DNA from 3 places in the Rhizobium sp. BK275 genome. Region 1 is predicted to be linked to each of the others. Evidence: riboswitches for the same ligand, from Rfam matches in the RefSeq annotation. Region 1 holds a riboswitch; each other region holds the start of a gene.
The links. A riboswitch is a leader RNA that binds a small molecule or an ion and turns the genes downstream of it on or off. The one in region 1 is predicted to bind thiamine pyrophosphate.
Positions count from the first base shown of each region.

Region 1 (7,076 bases):
TTCCGGACAGCTTGGCTCGTTTCCGAAGGTGATCTCCTTGCGATCTCCGTTAATCGTCAGCCCCCTGAAGGTCAGCACATTCTCGTCACGATAGACGATCTCGCTTCGGTAAATGCCCGCGCGTATCGCTCTGTTTCTGGCTCGACTGACATTGCACTGCCCGATCGGCGGTGAAACATGCCAATTGGACGTACCTTGCGTGTCTGTTTGCCATCCCTGGGCTGAAGCCAGCGTCGAACCGATGAGCAACGCAGATGCTGAAAGTACAAATTTGGACGACAATCGAGATTTCACGACGTTACTCCGAGGCGATTCAGCTACCGATGCCTTTGCTATTATCTGAAATTGCTTGCTAGATCATTCAACGGCACGCAATCGGCTTTGACTTCTCAGGAAATGGTGAACAACCGCATTCGCAATCGGCAAATTGCGACGCCGGCCCGGAGAGCAGCCATTACCAATAGATCGCTGGCACGGCCAGCAAGCCGGAGAACGGAGGCATGACCGTGCTGCCAATTATTCGTTGCCGGAAATACGCGGTGGCACTTGCCTCTGATATGTGCCGCACCATGTCAGTGGTCTTAAGGTCTAGCTCAGGGAGGAACGGATGGCAATGAACGAAGACCGTCTCAGACAACGCGCCTATGAGATCTGGGAGCAGGAGGGTCGGCCTCACGGGGAGGACATGAAGCACTGGCTGCAGGCGTTTCAGGAAATCGCCGCGAGCACCGAGACCGGTGGTCAGCCGGTCAAGAAACCCCGGTCGAAGAAGGCTGGGGAGGCGGACGTAGCCCCTAAGGTAAAAGCAGCAGGCAAGTCCAAGGGCGGCGCCCAGAGCGTTCCGACGACGGCTCCGCCGCCGAAGTCAACTAAGATTGCCACAGGCGTTACCAAGCACTAACTGGGCTGCTTCCTGGCGGCCCATTCGACTTGGTTGAATGGGATTGAAAGAGCGGGGCGCCCTCGATGAGCGCCCTGCGATGAATTCTGATTGTCGAAAAGGAGATCCCGTGCGGTTTAGAGCGGTCTGACGTTTTCGGCCTTTGACTTGCCTGTCTTCCGATCCTGGCCGATATCGAAGGACACGTTCTGGCCTTCCTTCAGTGTACCACCGTATTGCAATGCGGATACGTGCACGAAAACATCAGCTCCGCCGTCGTCAGGCGTGATAAAGCCGAAACCCTTGTCGTTGTTGAAAAACTTTACTTTGCCAGTCGGCATGAGAATCCTCGTGTGCTTGCGGTTTAATCGCGCCGGCAATCTAGCGATCAGCTGTCGCGCGATCAACCCGATCTACCGGGAGCGAATGGGAAACAACGACCGGCCTTAGCCAGCACGCTCTGGTGCTGGCATGTGTTTGCATGAGCTGGAGGTTGGATAGAGCCTCTTTGGCTGGCAGAGAACGTTCCTAAACCTCGTGTCGTGTCTGGTCGTGCGTCCCACGCGCGTTCGTATTAATCGCCCTTCATTAGAGGGGCGCCGAAAGGCTTCCGGGTTGCGTTATGCGGATCGCGCTTGTCGTATATTATTGCTCTCAGGGCAAGCTCGGTGCGGTTCACCCTGCGTGCTGGTTTGCCCGAAGTTCCGCAGTTCCGGGTTGACATGAACTCGGCCGAGCACATAGTCTTTGCGACATTCACCAGGGGTGTCCCGGCAAGGGGCTGAGATACTGCTAGGCAATACGGCTTTGCCGATTGTGGGCGCAGTGACCCGTTGAACCTGATCCAGTTCATACTGGCGTAGGGACGGTGCAAGCGCTCGAAGACTTTGGATTCACGCGTAGAATCCATGCCGGCGTCTTTCCATCATTCCGGCTGATTGACTGGGTCTCCAACACCAACTTGGAGCCTCAAACCATGACCATTGCCGCAAAAAACCTCACTCCGACCGTTACCACCGGCCCGCTGCCGGCGTCGCGGAAAGTCCATGTCGCGGGGGATATTCACGCCGACATCCGCGTGCCGATGCGCGAGATCAGCGTGCATCCGACATCGGGCGAGCCGCCTGTTGTCGTCTACGATTCCTCCGGCCCTTATACCGCCGACGGAGCAGATATCCGCATCGAGCGGGGCCTGTCACAGCTTCGCCGCAACTGGGTACTCGCGCGCGGCGATGTCGAGGCCTATGAAGGCCGCCATCTGCGCCCCGAAGACAATGGCTTTGTTACCGGCGAGCGGTTGACACCGCAATTTCCTGCCAAACGTCAGCCGCTACGTGCCAGAGACGGCAAGGCGGTCACCCAGCTTGCCTATGCGCGCGCCGGCATCATCACGCCGGAAATGGAGTTCATCGCCATCCGCGAAAACCTTGGCCGCAAAGCGAAGGTCGAAGCCATAATTCGCGATGGCGAAAGTTTCGGCGCCCATATTCCGGATCATGTGACCCCGGAATTCGTCCGTCAGGAGGTCGCAGCCGGCCGCGCGATCATCCCGGCCAATATCAATCACCCGGAAAGCGAGCCGATGATCATCGGCCGGAATTTCCTGGTGAAGATCAATGCCAATATCGGCAATTCCGCCGTCACCTCCTCTATGGCAGAGGAAGTCGAGAAGATGGTTTGGGCGGCTCGCTGGGGCGCCGACACCGTCATGGACCTGTCGACCGGCCGCAACATTCACAACATCCGCGAGTGGATCATCCGCAACTCGCCGCTTCCGATCGGCACGGTACCGCTCTATCAGGCGCTGGAGAAGGTCGATGGGATCGCCGAGAACCTCTCTTGGGAGGTCTATCGCGACACGCTGATCGAGCAGGCCGAGCAGGGGGTCGATTATTTCACCATCCATGCCGGCGTGCGGCTGCATTACATCCCGCTGACTGTCAACCGCGTCACCGGCATTGTCTCGCGCGGCGGCTCGATCATGGCGAAGTGGTGCCTGCATCATCATCGCGAGAGCTTTCTTTATGAGCATTTCGAGGAAATCTGCGACATCTGCCGCGCCTATGACGTCTCCTTCTCGCTCGGCGACGGCCTGCGCCCCGGCTCGATTGCCGATGCCAACGACGCAGCGCAGTTTGCCGAGCTCGAAACGCTTGGCGAGCTGACGAAGATCGCCTGGGCAAAAGACTGTCAGGCGATGATCGAAGGGCCTGGCCATGTTCCGATGCACAAGATCAAGGAAAACATGGACAAGCAGCTTGCCGTCTGCGGCGAAGCGCCCTTCTACACGCTCGGGCCGCTGACGACCGATATCGCGCCGGGCTACGATCATATCACCTCGGGGATCGGTGCGGCGATGATCGGCTGGTTCGGTACTGCCATGCTCTGCTACGTCACCCCGAAGGAGCATCTCGGCCTACCCGACCGCAACGACGTCAAGACGGGTGTCATCACCTACAAGATCGCCGCCCACGCGGCAGACCTCGCCAAGGGACATCCAGCGGCGCGTGTCCGCGACGATGCGTTATCTCGCGCCCGCTTCGAATTCCGTTGGGAGGACCAATTCAACCTGTCGCTCGATCCCGATACCGCCCGCAGTTTCCATGACGAGACCTTGCCGAAGGAAGCCCATAAAGTTGCGCATTTCTGCTCGATGTGTGGCCCGAAATTCTGCTCCATGCGGATTTCGCATGACATCCGCGCGGAGGCGCAGAAGGAGGGGCTGGACGCGATGGCGGCGAAATATCGAGAAGGCGGCGATCTCTATATGCCGATCAACGGCAGCGCGCATCCGGCCGAGTGACATGCGCGTCCTCGTCAAAGGGGGCGGCGTCGCCGGCCTCACGGTCGCTCACGAGCTGTTTCGGCGCGGCGCTGAGGTCACGATCTCAGATCCCAGTCAGACTTTCAGCCGGGCAGCCTCCTGGCTTGCCGGCGGCATGCTGGCACCATGGTGCGAGCGGGAAAGTGCCGATGAAGCCGTACTCGAACGCGGCCGCGATTCCGCTGATCGATGGGAAGCGATTTCGCCGGGCAAGATCGTCCGCAAGGGAACGCTTGTCGTCGCACCGAACCGCGATGAGAGCGAGCTGAAGCGCTTCGCCGGCCGCACGACCGGCTATCGTTGGGTTGAGGAACGCGAAATCGCCACCCTCGAACCTTCTCTCGCCGGTCGCTTCAGGCACGGCCTGTTCTTTCCGCAGGAAGCGCACCTCAATCCCCGCGAAGTATTGCACGCATTGAAAGATGATCTGTCGGCAAAGGGCGTCACTTTTGCCGAAGAGATCGCCGATGACGGTGAATTCGCGGAAATCGTCGATTGCACCGGGGTGGGCCAGATCGGCCAGTGCGAGGAGTTGCGTTGTGTGCGGGGCGAAATGCTCTATCTGCAGACTGAGGAGGTCACCCTCGCGCGGCCCGTCCGCCTGCTGCATCCGCGTTTTCCCGTCTATATCGTGCCGCGCGGTAAAGGCCTGTTCATGGTCGGCGCGACGATGATCGAAACGGAATTCCAAGGGCCGATCACCGCCCGCTCGCTGATGGAACTGCTGAATGCCGCCTATGCACTGCATCCTGCTTTTGCCGATGCTGCGATTGTCGAAACCGGCGCCGGCATCCGCCCTGCCTTTCCAGACAACTTTCCCCGCGTGATGCGGGAGGGCAATATCATCATCCTCAACGGCCTTTATCGCCACGGTTTTCTGCTGGCGCCAGCGATGGCGGCTGAAGCCGCGGATCTGGTCTTTTCCGGACAGACGAAGCAAAGGAGCCCCTGATGCACCTGATCATAAACGGCGAACCCGAGACAATTGTCGCAACCACGCTGTCGCAGCTTCTGGCGGCACTCGATTATGAGGGCGAGTGGCTGGCAACCGCCGTCAACGGCGAGCTCATTCATCGCGAGGATCGCGACGATCACCTTCTGAACGACAATGACAGGATCGAGATCCTGGCCCCGATGCAGGGAGGCTGACCCATGCTTGATCTCTACGGAACCCAGCTCGGGTCGCGCCTCCTGCTCGGAACAGCGCGTTACCCCTCGCCAGACATCCTGGCCGAGGCTGTCAAGCGGTCCAGGACGGAGATCGTCACCGTGTCGCTACGGCGCGAAATGGCCGGCGGGCGCAATGGCGGCGCATTTTTCGATATGATCCGGGCGCTTGGTGTCCGCGTTCTTCCCAACACGGCCGGCTGCCACGGTGTATCCGAGGCCGTGCTGACGGCCAAGATGGCGCGCGAGGTGTTTCAGACCAATTGGATCAAGCTGGAGGTGACCGGCAATCACGATACGCTGCAGCCGGATGTCTTCGCCCTTGTGGAGGCGGCGCGCATTCTCGCCGCTGACGGCTTTGAGGTCTTTCCCTATACGACCGACGATCTGATAGTGGCGGAGCGCCTCCTGGAAGCAGGATGCAAGGTGCTGATGCCCTGGTGCGCCCCGATCGGCACCGCTTCAGGGCCGCTCAATCTTACGGCCCTTCGATCCATGCGCGCACATTTTCCCGACGTGCCGCTGATCGTCGACGCAGGCATCGGCCGTCCGTCGCATGCAACGACCGTGATGGAGCTGGGTTTCGATGCGGTCCTTCTCAACACCGCGGTTGCCGGCGCGGGTGACCCCGCGGCAATGGCGGAAGCCTTCGCTGGGGCAATTGAGGCCGGCCGACAGGCATTCGGCGCCGGCATGCTGGAGCCGCGCGACATGGCGGTTCCGTCGACACCCGTGATTGGAAAGGCAGTATTCGCGTGAAGCTCGATCCCTTCTATCTGATCGTCGACAGCGCCGCCTGGATCGAAAGGCTAACGCGTCCGCACCGGTGCGAGTGATACGCTTGAGACGCTGTTCGTCGTCACGTCTCGATTTTCAGGATCTCGGGACCGCCGGAGAGACGAATGCGGACCCCCGCGCACCACTTTCCCTTTCATGTCGTTGGTAAGGGTATGCCTCTTACAATTCGAACCACAGCTGCCGGAAAAGGTTCCACATGCGCCGGTCAAACGTGGCCAAGGCTGGAACTTTGGCGCCCGATCCATGTTGGACCTGCATGTTTGAAACAATCCTCAGATTGTGGACCGGTGAAGGCATTTGCCGGTCCTGACGGCCGAAGGAGGTCTTCATGTCGTTCACACTCACGAGTTCCGCATTCACGGACGGATCCACAATTCCAAACAAGCACACACGGCTTGGCGAAAACATAGCACCGCGCCTTGAATGGGCCGGAGCGCCGGATGAGACACGCAGCTTTGCGCTTATCGTTGAAGATCCCGATGCGCCAAATGGAACCTTCCGTCATTGGGGCGTCTTCAATATACCGGGCGATCGCAACGCGTTACCGGAAAACAGCAATATGGCACCGAATGGAGGGCCGCGTTTTTGCGACAATGATTTCGGCAATGGCCGCTATGACGGCCCACAGCCACCCAAAGGCCACGGCGTCCATCACTATCACTTCAGGCTGGCGGCACTCGACGTCCCCGCTCTGTCAATTCCGGCCTCGGCCGGCATCCAGGCGATGTGGCGAGAGGCACGGAAACATACGATCGCTGAAACCTCACTGACCGGCACGTTTGAACAAACGTAACCGGCCGCTGGCTCACCTTGCTCGGCTGACGGCCGTGCGCAGGAGGATATATTGGCTATTTATCGGCGCTTTCAAAAAGGTCTGGAAAAGCCGGGCGACATGGTCATCAAGCTCTATCATTCCGGTGACGAGATCCGCGGCTTCGTGCGCAAAGTGACTGGCCGGGGTAGGGACTACAGTGTTTTTCCCGGCGAGGAGATGGAACCGGCAGCCGCGCTTCAAATCGCCCGCAGCCACCTGCACGGGGCCAGTGAGATCCTCATCGAACTATCCGAGGGGGTAGAATGGGACGCACGATGGGGTGCATTGCGCTAGAACTGCGCCAGTTTCGACCGCCGGAGCGAAGTCGGGCCGAAATCGCCCGGGGCGAAGGGCCAGTGTCCGGGTGTCGCGATTATTCCTCCTGCCCGTCATTCGCCGCGAGGAAATCGCTGGTTCTCCTCCAAGACGTTCAGATCCATATGATTGCGCATATATCGCTCGGCGGCTTTCTGCAGTGGCTGATAGTCCCACGGATAGTAGGACCCCTGCCGCAATGCGGGATAGACGACCCACCGACGGGCCTGACTTTCGCGGATCTGCGCATCAAAGCCTGACAGGTTCCAACGGAGATG
Region 1 covers NZ_JACHZL010000001.1:45,847-52,922, reverse strand. Annotated here, with positions in the region: gene FHT82_RS30220 (hypothetical protein) at 1-282, opposite strand, end outside; gene FHT82_RS00230 (DUF2934 domain-containing protein) at 608-901, shown strand; gene FHT82_RS00225 (cold-shock protein) at 1,018-1,221, opposite strand; TPP riboswitch at 1,632-1,764, shown strand; gene thiC (phosphomethylpyrimidine synthase ThiC) at 1,857-3,683, shown strand; gene thiO (glycine oxidase ThiO) at 3,685-4,656, shown strand; gene thiS (sulfur carrier protein ThiS) at 4,656-4,853, shown strand; gene FHT82_RS00205 (thiazole synthase) at 4,857-5,630, shown strand; gene FHT82_RS00200 (YbhB/YbcL family Raf kinase inhibitor-like protein) at 5,998-6,462, shown strand; gene FHT82_RS00195 (hypothetical protein) at 6,514-6,777, shown strand; gene betC (choline-sulfatase) at 6,873-7,076, opposite strand, start outside.

Region 2 (7,076 bases), on a different contig from region 1:
GTGACGCGCGCACCGTGCTCGACAATCCGCAGCATGAATACTCGATCGCGCTGAAGAATGCCGTCCTGCCGCCCGATCCGCATGAGGCGTCGGCGATCATTCGCCAGCGCCAGCAGGATACCGGCGCATCGGTGCCCCGTAAGATTGCGCGCACCTGATCCCCCGATGGTCAGAGCTTGGCCGTACCCGACAGAAGGTGCAGCCAAGCCGTTGTCTCAAGAGGCGCGGAAACGCAGGTTGGCTGCAGAAAGCTCGCTGACGGTGGCGCAGCCCATGAGCTTCATGCCGCGCTCGATTTCCGTTCTCATCTGCAGGAGCGCCCGTTCGACGCCGGCCTGACCGGCGGCGGCAAGCGGGAACAGGTAGTAGCGGCCGACGCCGACCGCCTTAGCGCCGAGCGACAGGGCCTTCAGCACATGGGTGCCGCGCTGAATGCCGCCATCGACCATCACATCGATACGGTCGCCTACGGCATCGACGATTTCCGCGAGCTGGTCGAAGCCGCTGCGCGATCCATCGAGCTGACGTCCACCGTGATTGGACAGCACGATGCCGGTGCAGCCGATATCGATGGCGCGCTTGGCATCCTCGACCGTCATGATGCCTTTGAGGCAGAATTGCCCGCCCCAGGTTTTCACCATGTCGGCGACGTCATCCCAGTTCATTGCGGGATCGAGCATTTCGGTGAAATAGCGGCTGATCGACATGGTGCCGCTGCCCATATCGACATGGCTTTCGAGCTGAGGCAGGCGGAATTTCTCATGCGTGAAATAATTGATGGCCCAGCCGGGCTTGACCGCGAATTGCGCCATGCCAGAGAGATTGAGTTTGAAGGGAATGGCAAAGCCGGTACGCTTGTCGCGCTCGCGGTTGCCGCCGGTGATGCTATCGACTGTCAGCATCATCACCTGGACGCCTGCCTGCTTGGCCCTCGCCATCATTTCGCGATTGAGGCCGCGATCCCTGTGGAAATAGAACTGGTAGACCTGTGGCCCGTTGCTGATCTGCCGCGCTTCTTCCAGGCTGATCGTGCCGAGCGATGAAACACCGAACATCGTGCCGAATTTGCCTGCAGCATGGGCGACGGCCCTTTCACCCTCGTGATGGAAGAGCCGCTGCAGGGCCGTCGGCGAGCAATAGACCGGCATGGCGAGTTTCTGGCCCATGACGGTAACCGACATGTCGACCTCGCTTACGCCACGCAGCACGCTCGGCAGAAGATCGCAGCTCTCGAAAGCAGATGTATTGCGCCTGTAGGTAACCTCGTCATCCGCTGCGCCATCGATATAGTTGAAGATCGGCCCAGGAAGGCGTTGCTTGGCGAGGCGGCGGAAGTCATGGAAATTATGGCAGTCTGAAAGGCGCATACTCGTATCCAATCGAGGGCTGGCATGTCATGCTTCCAGCCGATGAGCGGCCGCGAGACCTCCTCGTCTTCGCGATCCATGACCTATGGGATACGATTATTATTGCACCAATCTCAAGCTCTCTTGAGTGCGCTCCCGTCGCCTCCTCGGATAAATATGCAATTTTTCCGACAGGCCTTCGAGATCTGATCAGCGACCAGCTTTGACCGCGAGCCAAATGACGTGCCGTGCTCCGCCACGCTTGCCGTTGGCACGCGTATTGACGGCATCGACGGCAAAGCCACTATCCTTCAGCCGGCGGGTGAAGGATGGATCCGGTCCGGATGACCAGACCGCGAGTACGCCGCCAGGGCGGAGTGCTTCGCGGGCGGATTTCAGCCCAGCAAAATCATAGAGCCGGTCGTTGGATTTGCGGGTCAGGCCATCGGGGCCATTGTCGACGTCGAGCAGGATAGCGTCATAGCTGGCCTTGCCGGCGCGGATAGCTTCCCCGACATCTCCCTGATGGATTGCGACACGCGGATCGTCGAGGCAGCCCTTGAAGACCTCGGCCATCGGACCGCGCGCCCAGGCGATGACCGCAGGCACCAGTTCGGCAACGACGACGCTTGCATCTTCTGGCAGGACCGCGAGCGCAGCCCGCAGCGTAAAACCCATACCAAGCCCGCCGATCAGGATTTTCGGCTTTGGATGCGACTTGATGCGTTCGTGAGAGAGCGTGGCGAGCGCTTCTTCGGAACCGCTGAGCCGGCTGTTCATCAGCTCGTTAGCGCCGAGCATGATCGAGAATTCGCCGCCGCGCTGCTTCAGCCGCAACTCACTGCCTTCGCCGGGAATGGTCGCGGAATCGAGTTGGATCCAGGGGAGCATGGCGGTTTCGTCTCGCTGAAAGGGACCGTCCACTAGCATAGGCCACCAGCCGATGCCAATAAACCTCTCTCAGACCATACGCATGAAATGGTCGCGGCCTGGTTCGACCGGGCCGTCTGACAATCTTTGAAATGTGATCCGGCTCAGAGCCCGGCGTCTTTCCACAGGGCATGGAAATGATGGACTGGCCCATGGCCGGAACCCACTGTCAATTCGTCCGCAGCAGCGACCGCTTGCGCAAGATAAGCCTTGGCGGTTGCGACCGCCATCTGCGGCGAAACGCCCTTAGCAAGCTCTGCAGCAAGGGCGCTGGACAGGGTGCAGCCTGTGCCATGCGTATTCTTCGTCGGCACACGCTTGGCTTCGAACCAGTGAAGACCGGAAGCGATCGACAACACGTCCGGGCTCTCGTCGCTCTCGAGATGGCCGCCCTTGACCAGCACGACAGCGGGACCAAGTGCCCGGAGGCGCTCGGCCTGCGAGGCCATCTGCTTACGGTTTTCGGCTACCTCTTCGTGCAGCAGCGCGGCAGCTTCCGGCAGATTAGGGGTGAGGAGCGTAGCGAGCGGCAGCAGATGCCGTGTGAGCGCATCGACAGCCTGCGGGTCGAGGAGGGCTGCTCCCCCCTTGGCGATCATGACGGGGTCGACGACGATGGGGATGCCACGATGGGGCGCCAGCGCCTCGGCAACCGCTTCGGCAATGCCGGCATTGGCGATCATGCCGATCTTGACGGCATCGACGCGGACATCGGCAAAGACGGCCTTGATCTGCTGGGCGACGAAATGCGGCGGCACGAGATGCACGCCGGTCACACCCAGCGTGTTCTGCGCCGTCAATGCCGTCAGCGCCGCCATGCCATAAACGCCACGGGCCGAAAAAGCCTTGAGATCGGCCTGGATGCCAGCGCCGCCTGAGGGGTCGGAGCCGGCAATGGACAAAACGTTGCGGATCATCGGCTCACCTTTCTGATTTGATCGGCAATGCGAAGCGTCGCGGCCTTCGGATCAGGCGTGCCGCAGATCGCCGAGACGACGGCAAGCCCATCGGCGCCTGCCGCAAAGACGGAAGCGACATGCTCGCTTTTCAGGCCGCCGATCGCAACCGTTGGAACGGGTGCAGCCTTCACCAGTCTCGCCAGCCCGTCAAAACCGATCGGCTGCTTGTGGTCCGTCTTGGTTTGGGTGGCAAAGACCGGTCCGATACCGGCATAATCGACGATACCAGGGTCGATTGCCGCTGCCAGAGCTTCGGTTTCCACCGACAGGCCAAGGATCATGTCCGGGCCGATCATCGAACGTGCGGCGGCTGGCCCCGTATCGTCCTGTCCGATATGCAGCCCGTCGGCGCCGATTGCAACGGCCGCTTCCACATCGTCATTGACAATCAGCAGCGCGCCTGTGCCTTTCAGTATCTCTTTCAGGACAAGACCGGTTTCCACCATTCTTGCCGTTCCGCCGTGCTTGTCGCGAAGCTGCACCATGGTCGCGCCGCCTGCGACGGCAAGCCGCGTCGTCTCGGCCATGCCGATACCGGCGCAAAGATCGGGATCCAGGACCAGATAGAGGGAGAGGTCAAAGCGTTTCATGCGGCATTGATCCTGGTTCTTGCATCCAGTGTCGAGCCATCAAGCGCGGCGAGCGCATCGAGGAAGCGCCAGGAGAAGGAGCCCGGGCCGGCTGCATCTTTCGCCGCCTCTTCGCCGGCAACCGCGAAGGTGGCGAGTGCCGCAACTGTGCCTGCAAAGGGATCGTCGACAATGGTTGCGGCAAAGGCGCCGGTGAGGCAGGTCAGCGAGCAGCCGAGTGCGGTGACCTGCGGCATTAGCGGCGAACCGCCTTCGATGCGCAGCGCTTGTGCGCCGTCAGTCACGAAATCAACGACCCCGGTGACAGCGACGACTGCGCCATACCGTTCAGCGAGCAACCGGGCAGAAGCCTCGGCCCGCTCAACGGGGTCACGGCTGTCGACGCCCTGGCCACGGCTTTCGCCGCCGGCAAGTGCGATGATTTCCGAGGCATTGCCGCGAATGATCGTCGGGCGAAGCGCCAGCAGATCGGCAACCGCCTTGCGGCGGAAGGAAGTCGCGTAATGGGCGACCGGATCGAGAACCCACGGCCTGCCGCCTGCGTTCGCAGCCGTTGCCGCTGCCTGCATGCCGTCGATCCATTGGGTGGAGAGCGTGCCGATATTGACGGTCAAGGCGCCAGCGATCGCAGCAAATTCTCCGGCCTCCTCGGCGGCGTGAACCATGGCAGGCGACGCCCCGGCCGCAAGCACCACATTGGCGGCGATGTTCATGGCGACATAATTGGTGATGCACTGTACGAGCGGTGGCTTCGCCCGCATCGCCGTCAACAGTGCTCCGGGTGTCTTGTTCTCCATAGTACCCCTTTCAGGCGGGGCAGGCGCGGGAACGATCATGCGATGAAGCAGATGGCGACCCGAGCGACTCCCTCCGCCGGCATTATCCGGTTCAGGTTCGAAGGGTGCTTCTCAGCCCATTCTTGCGAATGGGCGCCCCTGTCTCTCAACGGCACTCTTTCTTGCAGAGAATGGTGCCGCTGTCACTGGCAAAATAACGGTTCTGTGAAGGAGGATCACTCCCGGCACCATCGTTCTGGGTTGGAGCTTGCCAACTTCTCGTATGGTCTCCTTAAAAGACCCCGCGTTTTGAGCTTGGCAAGCCCCGATCCAATCAACGCAGCGGCGCTGGAAGCAGGTTTGCGGTGAAATCCTGATAGGAAACTGGCCGCAGGAACCTGTAGATCGCCAGCGTCCCGACCGATGTCGACCTGCCGTCGGCGGTTGCCGGGTAGGGGCCGCCATGCACCATGGCGGGCGAGACCTCGACACCGGTTCCGAAGCCGTTCACGAGCAGGCGTCCGGCGAGCATTTCCAGCTTGGGAACGAGGCGCTTTGCTTCCGGCTCGTCTTCGCTGGCGATGTGGAGGGCGACGGTCAGCTGCCCTTCGAGGCCATCGAGGACGCGTTCGAGTTCTGTGAGATCGCGGCACCGCACGATAAGGCCGGCCGCACCGAAGACCTCGTCCTGCAGCTCGTGATGCGCGAGGAATGCCGCAGCCGTCGTCTCGAAGAGAGCGGCCGCGCCTTCGAATTCGCTGCCGGGCTTGCCATTGGCAACGAGCCGGACTTCGGGATGCTTCTCCAGCCGGGCAACGCCATCGCAGAATGCCTTGGCGATGGAGCCTGTCAGCATCGTCTGGGCGCTGACATCGGGGAGAAGCTCCCGCGCCTTGGCAATGAAGGTGTCCAGGCCTTCGCTGTCGACGGCGAGAATGAGGCCGGGATTGGTGCAGAACTGTCCGGCACCGAGGACAAGCGAGTTTACGAAAGTCGTTGCAATCTCCGCCGCGCGGCTTTTCAGCGCGTTGGGGAAGAAGATGACCGGGTTGATGCTGCTCATTTCGGCATAGACCGGGATCGGCTGCTTGCGCTCGGAAGCGATCTTCATCAGCGCCGTGCCGCCGCGGCGCGAACCGGTGAAGCCAACTGCCCGAATTCTTGCATCGGCGACGAGCTTCTGTCCAACTTCGAAGCCGGTATCGAAGAGAAGCGCGAAGGTGCCAACATGCAGGCCGGCCTTGGCGACGGCACGCTGTACGGCCCGGCCTACCAGTTCCGACGTGCCCGGATGAGCGGAGTGGGCCTTGACGACAACAGGGCATCCGGCAGCCAGAGCAGACGCTGTGTCGCCGCCGGCCACCGAGAAGGCGAGCGGGAAGTTCGATGCACCGAAAACCGCAACGGGGCCGAGGGGAATGTTGCGCAGGCGCAGATCGGGCTTCGGAACCGGCTTACGGGAGGGATCCGCGCCGTCGAAACGAAGCTCCTGGAACCGGCCTTCGCGAACCTCCCTTGCAAACAGCCGAAGCTGTCCCATCGTGCGAGCGCGCTCCCCCTCGAGACGTCCGCGCGGAAGTCCAGTTTCCGCCATCGCCCGCACGATCAGCTCATCGCCGATCGCTTCGATCTCACTGGCAATCGTTTCAAGAAAGGCGGCCCGCGTTTCCAGGTCGGTTTCCCGGTAGGAGGCGAAGGCCTCCCATGCGAGCTTAGTCGCCTCTTCGACGTCTTCTGCGGAGGCGCCACCGAACGAAACGGGCAAAGCCGTGCCGGTGGCTGCCTCGACGCCATAAAGCTCGCCGCGCGTGCCGCGCTTTTCCGATCCCGCAACGAGCAGGCTTCCATTGATAGTCATAATGGGGTTCCTTTCAAAAAGATTCGGCATCTATATAGGCGTTCGCTTTCTCACTTTCACGACATCTTTACCCAATGGTCTGGGAAGATAGATAGCCTCGACACCAACCTTGTTGCCCGGGCGGCTGCTTTGCCATTGTCGTCTCATCAGCCAAGTCCTGAGGCTCAAAGGGCTCGTGGCGGCGAGGACGTAGAAGTGGACCAAAGGGCCGCGGGCGTGAAGGGACGAAGCGCTGAATCGGCTCGAGACGCTTCGCAAGCGCCTGATCACGGTGCGGAGAACCGCGCCTTGATCAGTTCGTGGTCCGAGATCGCGGCGCCATCGGCATCGACAGCCGGAACGGTCACGGCATCGCTCACCGCAAGGCCGCGCGTGAACAGCCAGTCGAGCCGGGCGAAAGGCGGCTGTGGCACGCCGTCCGGGCCGGCGCGTCGCGTATGCGCGAAATCATTGCCCGTTTCCCAATGGTAACCGGCTTCAGCAAGCAGGCCGAAAAGAGGCTCAAGTGCTCGCGGCTCGCGTGGGCCACTGGGAAGCATATTGGTATTGAAATCGCCGCCGATCACGACGGGCAGGTCGCCGGCGAGCCTTTCGACGGCCTCAATCAACCGCTTCGT
Region 2 covers NZ_JACHZL010000005.1:305,848-312,923, reverse strand. Annotated here, with positions in the region: gene FHT82_RS17840 (ABC transporter ATP-binding protein) at 1-158, shown strand, start outside; gene FHT82_RS17835 (alpha-hydroxy acid oxidase) at 216-1,367, opposite strand; gene FHT82_RS17830 (hypothetical protein) at 1,557-2,237, opposite strand; gene thiD (bifunctional hydroxymethylpyrimidine kinase/phosphomethylpyrimidine kinase) at 2,381-3,193, opposite strand; gene thiE (thiamine phosphate synthase) at 3,190-3,825, opposite strand; gene thiM (hydroxyethylthiazole kinase) at 3,822-4,622, opposite strand; TPP riboswitch at 4,674-4,772, opposite strand; gene FHT82_RS17810 (aldehyde dehydrogenase (NADP(+))) at 4,936-6,459, opposite strand; gene FHT82_RS17805 (endonuclease/exonuclease/phosphatase family protein) at 6,726-7,076, opposite strand, start outside.
Region 2: it holds a riboswitch for thiamine pyrophosphate, as region 1 does, so the genes downstream of both, thiM (hydroxyethylthiazole kinase) here and thiC (phosphomethylpyrimidine synthase ThiC) in region 1, are expected to answer to the same signal.

Region 3 (7,076 bases), on a different contig from region 1:
AACGTTTTCGTAACCATAATGGAGCCAAATTTGGGAGTATTTCGAACTATGTCCGTGCTATTCTTAATGATTAGGAATTAACTATATTGGGTAATGGCTGAATTCTTGCGCGTTATGCGTGCGGCGCTTCGTATTGCCGGTCGTTCGAGCGTGAAATAGCTGAAGCTTGCGAGAAGAAAAATGATCGGCGTCGCAACGGCGCAGCCGATAGACCAGTCCTGTACCGGATCGTCCCTGCCGATCCCGAATATCGCGGGAGAGATCGTTTGCATCGAGGTCAGTACGATATCCTGCCAGATATAGATCCCGAATGAGATGGTTGCCGTAAAGCGCATGACGGTATTGTCTAGCAGTGCCGCAAGCAGCACCGAGCGCGAGAGGGTCACAAGAGCGGCAGCGATCAGAACCGGAAACAGCGGAAAGGCATAGGGAATTCCGAGCCATCCGTAGGCTTCCCAGGGTCCGCCTGTCGAAAGCGGCAGCTGGAGGCCGGCGGCGGCGAGGCAGGCGAGTGCGATGATGTCGAACCAGATCCGACGCTTTCGCGGCAGCAGGATCTGAATGCCGGCCGCGAGTGCACCGAGCGCAAAAACGGCGAAAAAGCCGATGGGATTGTAGTCGGGCATCCACTCCTTCGCGCCGCCCTGCATGCCATATTGCCAGCCACGGTCGATCTCATTGGGCGGGAAAAGCACACGGAAGGTTTCATGGGCGATCAGCGTCACGGCAATGATGCCGAGCCAGGCAAGGCGCGTGACGGGCGGAGAACGGCGGTTTTCCGGGATCGCGAAAAGCCAGAGGAAACAAAGCGGCAGCAGCACATAGCTCGTCGCTTCGAAAGAGATGGACCAGAGCGGGCCGTTGCCTTCGACAGGAAAGAAAGTGCGCCAGTGCCATTGGCTCATGAAGAAAAGGCCGCTGGCATAGCGCATAGCGAGTCCCGGCGTCAGCGCATATCCAAGCAATGTGACGCTGAGGATGAAGCCCGCCGTCAAAGCCACCCAATAGCCGGGTACGATGCGGGCCGCGCGGCGCAGCGCATAGATATGCAGGTCGGGCATGGCGCCGCCGGCGTCGAGAGAACGCCAGAACGGCAAGGCCAGCAGGAAACCGCTGAGGATGAAGAAGATGGCGACGCCGAAATTGCCGAAGCGCAGCGCAGTCAGCGTCGGCCGCAATCCTTCGCCGAGCTTGGTGAGGTCGATGCGCAGAATGAGATGATGGATGAGGACGAGCAAGCAGGCGGCTGCGCGCAAGAAATCCGCTCCGGCCACCCGGTCCTGCTGCTGCATGTCACTCCCTCGCTCCTTGCGGGACTTTGCAGTGAAAAGCTGCTGCCCGCAAGGGGCGGGCTCGTCTCAGTCAAGGAGACTGTTGGTGTAATAGGCGGAAAAGTCGGGCTTTTCCGTCAGTGCCGTACCGTTGGCATCGAGGAGGATGCCATGATCGAACAGGAAAGTGCCGATCGCTTCGGCCTTGGCCGGATCGATGGTGCCGATCGCGCCTTTTTCGCTCCTGAGGTAATGCCCCTCGACGAGGGCCTTCTGCGATGCCTTGACAAGATCGGTGTTGAGCAGTGCGCCATTGCTGCCGGCAATCAAGAGGTCGCAGGCCTCGTCCGGATTGTCGACCGAATGGGCGTAACCCTTCAGTGTTGCCTGGATGAAGGCGCGGGCATTTTGCGGATTGTCTGCAAGATAGGTGTCGCTGGAAGCGATCGCAGTCGTCTGTTCGTCCGGAATACCGTAATCGCTGTAGCGCCAGCGGCCGACTTGTCGGTTCTCGAGTTGGGCGGCAATGCCTTCCCAGGTGTAGATTTCCAGCGTGAAGTCGACGGCGCCGTTGTCGAGCGCCTCATAGGCCGAAGTGCCGAGCGTGACATTCTGGAAGGTACCCTTGCCGCCGTCGTTGCGGATCATCGCGGAGACGAGCGCCTGCTCCCATGCGCCGCCGAAGCCACCATAGGTCTTACCATCAAGATCTCTAGGGCTCTTGATGTCGTCGCGGTCGCCCTTGAAGATCAGCCTGCCGGTTTCCGTCTGCACCACGGCGTAGACGAGCTTCACATCCGCGCCGGCGGCGCGCTGGGTGAAGGTTTCGATCTCCCCGCAGATGCCGAAATCGGCAACGCCGTTCGCGACCAGCGTGCCGGCGCTGGTATCGGCATAGGGCAGAATTTCGACATCGAGGCCGGCGGCTTCATAGAAGCCCTTCGCCTTGGCGACATAGATGCCGATATGATTGGTGTTCGGCGTCCAGTCGAGCGCGATGCGGACCTTTGCGGCGGACTGGGCGAAGGCGGTGCGGCCGGCAAGGCCTGCAGCCACGGCGGCAAAAAGGGTTTGTCGGCGGGTGAGAAGCATCAGGACCTCCTCAGGTTCTTTGCGGATGCAGCAGTGTTTGAAGGATTTCTGTTTCGATCGCCTGTGCGGCCGGGGAGCCGAGATCGGCAAGCGTGCGCGGTCTTGCCAGCGGCACCTCGAATTCCCTGACCACGGCCGCCGGGCGAGCGGAAAGCACATAGATGCGGTCGGACAAAAAGACCGCTTCGCGCACATCATGTGTAATCAGCAGCGCCGTCCAGCGATGATCTGTCCACATGCCTTGCAGCCATTCCTGCATCTGTGTGCGGGTCAGCGCGTCGAGCGCTCCGAAGGGCTCGTCGAGCAGCAGCATATCCTGCCGCTGGATCACAGTGCGCAGCAGGGCCGCACGCTGGCGCATGCCGCCCGAAAGGGCAGCGGGATAGTGGTTTTCGAAGCCGGCAAGGCCGAAGCGTTCGAAGAGAGGGGCAGCGACGGCGCGCGCTTGCCTGCGACGCATGCCATACACTTCGAGGCCGAGGATCGCATTGTCGATCACGCTTCGCCACGGCATCAACGCATCGCGCTGGGGCATGAAAGCGAAGGCATGCGCGGCCTGTGAGAGCGGAGTGCCGTTGAAGAGAATGTCGCCTTTATCGGCCAGCAGTGCCTGTGTCAGCAGCCTGAGGATCGTCGATTTGCCGGAACCGGAGGGGCCGACGATCGAAACGAATTCACCTCTGGCAATATGGAGAGAGATATCCTGCAGCACCTCCATGCCACCGAAGGACTTCGAGATGTTCTCAAGCTCCAGCATCCCGCTCATCGGCGTTTCTCCGCGGCGGATTGCCAGGGCATGGCGAGACGCTGGATCGCCAGTGTAAGGCCGAAGAGGCATAGCGTCAGAAGGGCGCTGAGAACGACGGCGGCGAGCACGAGATCCGGCCGGAAATTGTTCTTGGCGTTGAGGATGTAAATCCCCAGGCCACGGGAGGCGCCTGCATATTCGGCAAAGATCGCGCCGACCACGGCATAGGTGATCGATATGCGCAGACCCGCAAAGAAGAAGGGCATGGCGGAAGGGAGCCTTGCCAGGCAGAAGATGCGCCAGCGGCTCGCCTTCATGGAACTCAAAAGCTCGGCAATATCCCCGTCCGTCGATTCATAGCCCTGCAGCAGGGCGACCAGCAACGGAAAGAAGGTGACGAGCGCGACGAGCAGAAGTTTCGGCAGCAGCCCGAAACCGAACCAAAGCACGACCAGGGGCGCAATCGCGACCAGTGGCAGCGTCTGGCTGACGATGAAGAGCGGCAGCAGCGCGCGGCGCATGAAGGGTACGAAATCCATCAGCACCGACGAGACGAAGGCAAAGACCAGCGACAGGGCAAAACCGCCGAGCGTTGCGCTGAGCGTCGGCCAGGTATTGTCGAGCAGCGCCTGCCTGTTCAGCCAGCCCTGCGTCAGGACGCGTGAAGGCGAGGGCAGGATGGAGGGTTTGATGCCGGAGAGATCGACATAGAGTTCCCAGGCAGCCAGGAAGGCAAACACGGCAAGAATGGCAGGCAAGGCCCGCCTCAATGCCGTGAATGTCGAATCCGATTTCGATAAGGTCATCGCCGTCAAGCGTCTCAGGCTTTGCTCGGGCTGTTCGCGGAGACCGTGATATCCAGCGTCACGTGGCCTTCGGGATCGCCGAAGCGATAGAAGGCTTGGTGAATGGTCGCGAAGATCGCGCCGGCATCGCCGCGCAGCTTGGTGCAGAAATTCTTGGAGCGGTCGAATGTGCCCGAACGCTTCAGGAAATCGATGCAGCCATAGATCTCGTCCATATGCGTGCCCGTTCCCATAACATAGAGAGAAACCTGGGCTGCCGTCGCCTGGCCGGTCCGTTTCGTATCCCTGGCTGCCGTGATCGCCGCCTCGACGCGCTCGGCAAGCGGTTCGGACCGGCTAGAGGGCAGGCTGGCGCCGCAGATCGCATCATCCGGTTCGCCGGGGCAGCCACGCGAGATGGCGGCGGACAATACGCAGTGCTCGCCGCTTGCGGCAGCCGAAACGAACAGGTCGCGCATGGCGGCAAACAGCACGTCGGGCGGACCGACCATCAGCGTGGAGATATCGTCGGTTTCGATGCGAAGCCGATCGCGATAGGGCTCAAGAGCCTTGATCGCGTCAAGGATGATGCCGACGAAATTGCCGGACATCGGATACAGGGACACTTGCGCGCCGGAAAACACTTGGACCTCGCTCCGCTGGCATTACCCAGATCAGCTTTGAAGGGTCCGGAGGCATGCGCCTCACATCTCAGCCCCGGCAATTCGGAGCTCCCCCGTGAATTGTGGCGGAAACTATCACCGGGTTTGCGATACTGCAACCGCAAAATTCCTACCGGCTATACGGTCGGTATAAAGGTGATGGCTGTTTGGAAGCAACTGTTAGGTGTCAGAGGAGGGAAGCACCCGGACGGAGGCCCTGTCCGGGTGTCCAGCCGGTTCCGTACCTGCCAGAAACGGAACCGGATGTCGTTGTCTCAGGCGGCTACGCCGGCATAGGGAGTGTCGCTGCGGGCGGTGATCAGCGCCTCGGTCCACCATTGCAACTGGGCCATCATTCTCGATAGCCGGCGCAACGCATCCTGCGGATCCTGCAGCCGGCCTTCATTATCGAAACGACGCCAGGGGGAGTTGAAGCTCACCGCGTCGCAGATCGTGACGGCATGGAGTTCGGCGAAGACGAGGCGGAGCTGTTCAACTGCCCGTAATCCGGCGGAGACGCCGCCATAGCAGACAAAGGCAATCGGCTTGCCGTGCCAGGGCTCGATGAAGAGATCGATGAGGAATTTCAGTGAGGCGGTGAAACTGTGGTTATATTCCGGCGTGACGAGGATGAAGCCATCGGCCTGATGGAGCCTGTCCGCAAGCCGTCTTGCCTCCGGATGATGCGGCGCATGCTCTCGCGGCAACGAAAATGCCAGCGGATCGATGATGTCGATTTTGAATTGCGGAAAGCGGGCCAGCTCTCTTTCGAGCCATTTCACCACCCTGTCGCAGATGCGTCCCTCGCGCGTGCTGCCGTAGATGACGGCAAGCCTCATGGGTTTCTGCATGCATTGCTCCTTCTCGTATCGGCTTTACGGCCTCGGGAGCGCAGTCTATAGAACCTCAACTAACATTGAGGTCAATAGGCCATGCAGCAGAATTCGACATTCTCGTTGAGCAAGCTCCTGACGGTGGGTGAGGTGGCAGAGCGAAGCGGGCTTGCGGTTTCTGCCCTGCATTTCTACGAGACGAAGGGGCTGATCTCCAGCATCCGCACCCGCGGCAACCAGCGCCGCTACGGCCGCGATGTGCTACGGCGCCTCGGTATCATCAAAGTGGCGCAACGCGTCGGCATCCCACTTGCCGAAATCCAGACTGCCTTCGAAACCCTGCCGCAGAGCCGGACGCCGACAGTCGAGGATTGGCAGAGGCTGTCGGCGCTCTGGAAAGATGACCTCGATGCCCGCATCAAGCGACTGAGCCTGCTGCGCGACCATCTGACGAGCTGTATTGGCTGCGGTTGCCTCTCCATCGACGCCTGTCCGTTGCGCAATCCCTTCGACGTTCTCGGCAGGCAAGGCGCTGGTGCGCGGCTTCTGGATCCGGGTGCTTAGACCTTCGGGCTTTCTTTTGGCTGATGGCCGCATATGTTAGGCCCTGATAGTGCAAGCAGCGGGACCGGCCGCCCGCAAGGAGGAGAGCTTCGTGTTTCATCCCAAACTGTTCGAGAACCGCAATGTCGTCGTCACGGGGGGCGGCCGCGGTATCGGCCTGGAAATCGCCCGACAGTTTCTGGATTGCGGGGCGCGCGTACTCGTTCATACCGGGCGTGATGGGGAGCGCGAACTGCCGGATTTTCTGCTGACAGCCGAATCGGAGCGGCGGGCGCTGCTGCTGCCGGCCGATTTCCTGCATCCGGGCGGGGCCGCAAAGTTTGCGGAGGAGGCGCTTGAATTCTTCGATGCGGTGCATGTGCTGGTCAACAATGCCGGTACCATGCACGGTCGCTTTCTGGCCGGAGAGCTCACTGATGCCGAGTACGAGACCATCGTGCGTCTCAACCAGACGTCGGTGGTGGAGTTGACGCGCGCTCTGCTTCCGGCGCTGCGGGCGGCGCAAGGTGCTGCCATCGTCAACACGGTTTCGATTTCGGCGCTGACGGGCGGAAGCCCCGGTTCGGCGATCTATTCCGCATCGAAGGCTTTCGTTGCGACCTATTCGAAGGCGCTTGCCCGGGAGCTCGCACCTGACGGTATAAGGGTCAATTGCGTCTCGCCCGGAACGATCGATACCGATTTCCATGCACGCTATTCATCTCGCGAAAAACTGGAGCAAACTCGCAGGTCTATCCCGCTGCAGCGGCTTGGAACAGCGGAGGATTGCGCGCCTGCCTATCTCTTCCTGGCGGCTCCTTCACTCTCTGGCTACATCACAGGTCAAGTGCTGGAGATCAACGGTGGTCAGCTTATTTGCTGATTTGGTTGGACTTTTTTTGGTATTTCATGACATTTGACCAATTCGCTTCTGCGAATATGATAGTGTACTGATCTACATTATTACCTCCTTCCGAGAAGCAAATGCCATTGCCTAAACCGAAGCCGGGCATGACTGGCCAGGACTTGCAGAAGCTTGCTGACAAAGCCCACGAGGCGAGTGATCTCCTGAAGGCGCTAGCCCATCAGACCCGGTTGCTCATCCTTTGTATCCTGTCGGAAGGGGAAAAGACGGTCGGCGA
Region 3 covers NZ_JACHZL010000006.1:111,237-118,312, reverse strand. Annotated here, with positions in the region: gene FHT82_RS19515 (acyltransferase) at 78-1,292, opposite strand; gene FHT82_RS19510 (ABC transporter substrate-binding protein) at 1,359-2,366, opposite strand; gene FHT82_RS19505 (ABC transporter ATP-binding protein) at 2,374-3,129, opposite strand; gene FHT82_RS19500 (ABC transporter permease) at 3,126-3,917, opposite strand; gene FHT82_RS19495 (YkoF family thiamine/hydroxymethylpyrimidine-binding protein) at 3,932-4,540, opposite strand; TPP riboswitch at 4,530-4,644, opposite strand; gene FHT82_RS19490 (NAD(P)H-dependent oxidoreductase) at 4,834-5,409, opposite strand; gene soxR (redox-sensitive transcriptional activator SoxR) at 5,491-5,955, shown strand; gene FHT82_RS19480 (SDR family oxidoreductase) at 6,047-6,817, shown strand; gene FHT82_RS19475 (metalloregulator ArsR/SmtB family transcription factor) at 6,919-7,076, shown strand, end outside.
Region 3: it holds a riboswitch for thiamine pyrophosphate, as region 1 does, so the genes downstream of both, FHT82_RS19495 (YkoF family thiamine/hydroxymethylpyrimidine-binding protein) here and thiC (phosphomethylpyrimidine synthase ThiC) in region 1, are expected to answer to the same signal.